2 linked regions of the Bradyrhizobium sp. AZCC 1610 genome follow. The protein of the gene in region 1 interacts with the protein of each later gene in a pairwise test. Links are inferred from orthologs where the notes say so. Each region holds a gene or a part of one and is shown in the gene's direction. Other genes may lie near its edges.

The links. Proteins that work in one complex are often made in the same cells at the same time.
Region 2: the proteins of rho (region 1) and hfq interact in binary tests that used the Escherichia coli proteins (3 or more experiments, as listed by UniProt). The link is inferred for Bradyrhizobium sp. AZCC 1610 from one-to-one orthologs.

What each region holds. Positions count from the first base shown.
Region 1 is NZ_JAZHRR010000001.1:7,247,431-7,250,368, reverse strand. It holds rho (transcription termination factor Rho), read left to right. Parts: upstream 1-805; coding sequence 806-2,071; downstream 2,072-2,938. Other genes in the region: mnmE (tRNA uridine-5-carboxymethylaminomethyl(34) synthesis GTPase MnmE), read left to right, coding at 2,367-2,938; hemJ (protoporphyrinogen oxidase HemJ), read left to right, coding at 100-546. UniProt on the Escherichia coli protein: Facilitates transcription termination by a mechanism that involves Rho binding to the nascent RNA, activation of Rho's RNA-dependent ATPase activity, and release of the mRNA from the DNA template.
Region 2 is NZ_JAZHRR010000001.1:3,234,656-3,237,527, forward strand. It holds hfq (RNA chaperone Hfq), read left to right. Parts: upstream 1-1,248; coding sequence 1,249-1,497; downstream 1,498-2,872. Other genes in the region: ntrX (nitrogen assimilation response regulator NtrX), read left to right, coding at 1-945; hflX (GTPase HflX), read left to right, coding at 1,605-2,872. UniProt on the Escherichia coli protein: RNA chaperone that binds small regulatory RNA (sRNAs) and mRNAs to facilitate mRNA translational regulation in response to envelope stress, environmental stress and changes in metabolite concentrations.

The sequences.
Region 1 (2,938 bases):
TGCTTTGCGGATATGTCTTGCGTCCCCTGGCTGGCAGCGCTTCTTCGCAACGCTGCGAGCGTCGGAAGTTCCAGGGACGAGCAAGGTCAGGCGACTGCAATGTACGAGTGGATCACGATCACCGCGTATCCGTGGATCAAGGCGCTGCACGTGATTGCGATCATCTCGTGGATGGCTGGCATGCTCTATCTGCCGCGGCTGTTCGTCTATCACTGCGAGGCCGAGGTCGGATCTAAGCAGTCCGAGATTTTCAAGGTGATGGAATGGCGACTGCTGAAGGCGATCATCAATCCGGCGATGATCGTCACTTGGCTGGCCGGGCTTTATCTGGCTTGGAGCGGGCATTGGTACACGTCCGGCTGGTTTCACGCCAAACTGACGCTGGTGCTCATCCTGTCGGGTGTCCACGGCTTTTTTTCCCGCTGGGTCAAGGATTTCGCCGCCGACCGGAATACCAGAAGCCAAAAATTCTATCGTATTATCAATGAGGTACCGACTGTTCTGATGATCCTCATCGTTATCATGGTGATCGTGAAGCCGTTCTAGACCTGAGCTTTCGACGTGACCCGGTTTTCCAGCTGCTTGCGAAGCGCCGGATGATTTTCTATATTGTCGAAATCCCACCCCACGCAGGCGGATGTGGTTGCGTTCCGGCTCCTTCATTGGACCGGCCGCCGCATCAGGTTTGAAGCCTCACCGGCGCTTTCCTTGCTTAGACCTGCGGACCTTCCATTTTTCGTGTCCGCTTTTTCCTTAAGCCACCTCGCACCCCTTCCCTAAAGAAACACTCCACAGGACCACCCCAATGCGGGAAATGAAACTCCAGGACCTCAAATCGAAAACGCCGGCCGAGCTCGTCTCGTTCGCGGAAGAGAACGGGGTCGAAAATGCCAGCACCATGCGCAAGCAGGAGCTGATGTTCGCTATCCTCAAGCAGCTCGCGATCCAGGAAATCGACATTATCGGCGAAGGCGTCGTTGAGGTTCTCTCCGACGGCTTCGGCTTTCTGCGCTCGCCCGACGCCAACTATCTGCCCGGCCCAGACGACATCTACGTCTCGCCGTCGCAGATCCGCCGCTTCGGCCTTCGCACCGGCGACACCATCGAAGGCCACATCCGCAGCCCGAAAGAAGGCGAACGCTATTTTGCGCTGCTGAAGGTCAACACCCTCAATTTCGAGGATCCGGAAAAGTCCAAGCACAAGGTCAATTTCGACAATTTGACGCCGCTGTTTCCGGACCAGCGCTTCCGCCTCGAGCTCGAAGACCCGACGCGCAAAGACCTTTCTGCAAGGGTGATCGACATCGTCGCCCCGATCGGCAAAGGCCAGCGTGCGCTGATCGTGGCGCCGCCGCGCACCGGCAAGACCGTGCTGATGCAGAACATCGCGCATTCGATCACCGCCAATCATCCGGAATGCTATCTGATCGTGCTGCTGATCGACGAGCGTCCGGAAGAAGTCACGGACATGCAGCGTTCGGTGAAGGGCGAGGTGGTGTCGTCCACCTTTGACGAACCCGCCGTGCGTCACGTCCAGGTCGCCGAGATGGTGATCGAGAAGGCCAAGCGGCTCGTCGAGCACGGCCGCGACGTGGTCATCCTTCTCGACTCGATCACACGTCTGGGCCGCGCTTACAACACCGTGGTGCCGTCATCCGGCAAGGTGTTGACCGGCGGTGTCGATGCCAACGCGCTGCAGCGGCCGAAACGATTCTTCGGCGCCGCGCGAAACATCGAGGAGGGCGGTTCGCTCACGATCATCGCGACCGCGCTGGTCGATACCGGCAGCCGTATGGACGAAGTCATCTTCGAAGAATTCAAGGGCACCGGTAACTCCGAACTGATCCTCGACCGCAAGGTCTCGGACAAGCGGACCTTCCCGGCGATCGACATCTCGCGCTCCGGCACCCGCAAGGAAGAGTTGATCACCGATCCGCAGCTTCTGAAGAAAATGTACGTGCTGCGCCGGATCCTCAATCCGATGGGCACCATGGACGCGATCGACTTCCTGCTCGACAAGCTCCGGAACACCAAGAACAACTCGGAGTTCTTCGATTCCATGAATACCTGAGCCATCAGGCCGGGTTTGGAGGAGGGCGCCTCGCACACTACGAGGCGCCTTTTTTCATGCCGCGGGCGTCGCTGCGATGCGAATGCAGCATTGGAAAATCGGTCTTGGCGATTGGTTAACCATTTAAGATATTGAATTTTATACTATTTGTTTGGATCTAGGTATCAGGAGGAGGGCGCTTCTCCGGGGTTTTGCAGCATTATTGCCGCCCTGTCCGCGGTAGACCCGCTGTATCGCCTGCGCATTCAGGCCCCGAATCGCGTTGCCTTTTCAAAACCGCCCGCACAAATAGGCCATGCATCCGCGGGATCAGACCATCTTTGCACTGTCGTCGGGCCGGCCACCAAGCGCGATCGCGTTGGTGCGCGTGTCGGGTCCGCAGGCTGGAAAGATCGTGATGGCGCTTGCCGGTAAACTGCCGTCGCCGCGAATGGCCGCCCGCGTGCTGCTTGGGGATGTCGGCCAGCGGCCGATCGACGATGCCGTGATGCTGTGGTTTCCGGGTCCGGCCAGCGCGACCGGGGAAGACGTCGCGGAATTTCACGTCCATGGCGGGCGTGCGGTGCTGGCCGCCTTGTTCGCGGCGCTGTCCGCATTCGAAGATGTTCGCCCGGCCGAGCCCGGGGAATTTACCCGACGGGCTTTCGAGAACGGCAAGCTCGATCTGACCGAGGCCGAAGGTCTCGATGATCTCATCCATGCCGACACCGATCGGCAGCGGCGCCAGGCGCTGCGCCAATTGAAGGGACTGCTTGGCGACAGAGCGCGCGATTGGCGCGCGCGTATCATCGAAGCGTCTGCCTTGATCGAGGCTGGGATTGATTTTTCGGACGAGGGCGACGTGCCGGCGGAATTGATCGCGCCGGC
Region 2 (2,872 bases), 4.0 Mb from region 1 along the record:
ACCGGCCGCTCCGCCTGCATGAATCAGTTGCGCCAGACCATCGACCGGGCGGCCAAGGCCAACAGCCGCATCCTGATCGTCGGCCCCTCCGGTTCGGGCAAGGAACTGGCCGCGCGCACGCTGCACAATGCATCGAGCCGTGCAGAAGGACCGTTCATCGTCATCAACGCCGCCGCGATCACTCCGGAGCGGATGGAAGTCGAATTGTTCGGTATCGAGCAGTCGAACGGCGAGCAGGCGCGCAAGCCGGGCGCGCTGGAGGAGGCCCACGGCGGCACGCTGTTCATCGACGAAATCGCCGACATGCCGCGCGAGACCCAGAACAAGATCCTGCGCGTGCTGGTCGATCAGACCTTTCAGCGCGCGGGCGGCACCGGCAAGATCCATGTCGATGTTCGCATCGTCTCCTCGACTGCGCGCAACCTGGAGGAAGAAATATCGGAAGGGCGATTCCGCGAGGATCTCTACCACCGGCTGTCGGTGGTGCCGATCCGCGTCCCCCCACTGTCGGAACGCCGCGAGGACATCCCCGAACTGATCGACTATTTCATGGACCAGATATCGGCGGCGACGGGCTTGCCGAAGCGGCAGATCGGCCAGGACGCAATGGCGGTATTGCAGTCGCATGTCTGGCCCGGCAACGTCCGCCAGCTCCGCAACAATGTCGAGCGCGTCATGATTCTGGCCGGCGGCGGTCCTGAAGCGATCATCACCGCCGACATGCTGCCGCAGGATGTGGGTTCGATGGTGCCGGCGATGCCGACCAGCAACAATGGCGAGCACATCATGGGACTGCCGCTGCGCGAGGCACGGGAAGTGTTCGAGCGTGACTACCTGATCGCGCAGATCAGCCGGTTCTCGGGCAACATTTCGCGCACCGCCGAATTCGTCGGTATGGAGCGTTCAGCGCTACACCGCAAGCTCAAGGCGCTTGGGGTTGGCTGAGACTTGAGTGAATCGCTTGTTCCGTACGTTCCGGAATCTGCGGCTCATCTCGCTCGCTTTGAGCCGATCCATGCACTTGCTTTGGAATATTTATCTCTTTCCGCACTTTTACGGAGAATGGCCACTGGGTTCCTGCTAGGCGGGGCCCGAACCGGCTTGCCTTAAAACCGCGCGTACCCTCTAATCGTGCTGCCGAGCCGACCGGAGGGGGATCTCAGGGGACGCCGGCGAGTCGGGGCAGGCTCCGTGAGAGAGCAACAACCGGCTTAACAAAAAGAAGCACGAGACGGCGGGACAAAAACAATGGCGGCAGACCGCGCACAAAATCTACAAGACACCTTCCTTAATCACGTTCGTAAAACGAAAACGCCACTAACGATTTTTCTGGTCAACGGAGTGAAACTGCAGGGGATTGTTACCTGGTTTGACAACTTCTGCTTGCTGCTTCGGCGCGACGGTCATTCGCAGCTTGTTTACAAGCATGCGATCTCGACCATCATGCCGGGGGCTCCGATTCAGTTGTTCGAAGGCGGCGAGGATGCACCGGCGTGAGAGTGAACTGATTGGAACCCCTTGAACGTAAAGGGAGTGCCGATCGTCCGCGGTCGGCGGGGGGTAAGCAAAGCGGGCGGGTGATCGTCATCGGCCCTTACTTGCGAATGCGCCGCGGCGATGCCGATGCGCAGGCGAGCGATGTCGAGCGCGACTCCGAGGCCCGGCTCGAGGAAGCGACGGGTCTGGCGCGCGCCATCGACCTCACGATCGCCGATGCGCTGATTGCGCCTATCAGCCAGATCAGGCCTGCGACCTATCTCGGCAAGGGCAAGGTCGAGGAGATCACCGGCCTGATCGCGGGCCACGATATCGAACTTGTGGTGATGGATTGCGCGCTGTCACCGATCCAGCAGCGCAATCTCGAGAAGGCGTGGAACACCAAGGTGCTCGACCGCACTGGCCTGATCCTAGAAATCTTCGGTCGCCGCGCCAAGACCAAGGAAGGCGCGCTGCAGGTCGAACTGGCGCATCTCAATTATCAGCGCAGCCGGCTGGTGCGCTCCTGGACCCATCTGGAGCGCCAGCGCGGCGGATTCGGATTCATGGGCGGCCCCGGCGAGACCCAGATCGAAGCCGACCGACGCCTGATCGGCGACCGCATCGCGCGGCTGGAAAATGAACTGAAGAAGGTGCAGGCGACGCGGCGGCTGCATCGCGCCGGCCGGCAGCGTGTGCCGTACCGCGTGGTGGCGCTGGTCGGCTATACCAACGCCGGCAAGTCGACGCTGTTCAACCGGCTCACGCGTGCCGACGTGCAGGCGGCCGACATGCTGTTTGCGACACTGGATCCTACGCTGCGCGCGCTGAGCCTGCCGCATGGCGGCAAGGCGATGCTGTCGGACACTGTCGGATTCATTTCGAACCTGCCGACGCAACTCGTCGCGGCGTTTCGCGCCACGCTGGAAGAGGTGCTGGAGGCCGATATCATTCTCCACGTCCGCGATATCTCGCATGAAGACGCGGAGGCGCAGGAGCGCGACGTCGACACCGTGCTGCGCCAGCTCGGAATTGATCTGGACGCCGGCGCGCGCATCCTCGAAGTCTGGAACAAGATCGATCGCTTCGATCCCGAGGAACGCGAAAACCTGCGCAATATCGCCGCGCGCCGTCCGGCGGAGCACCCCTGTTTCCTGGTCTCCGCCGTATCGGGCGAGGGCGTCAATGAGCTATTGACCGCGATCGAGGATCGGCTGGCGGCGACGCGCACGACGCTCGATCTGTCGATCGATGCTTCCGATGGCGCCGGCATCAGCTGGCTGCATCGCAATGCCGAAGTGCTCAACAAGGAGCTCCACGACGGCCGCTTCGACATGACCGTGCGCGTCGACGAGACCAAGCGCGACATCGTGGTCTCCAGGTTCGACGCCGTGCC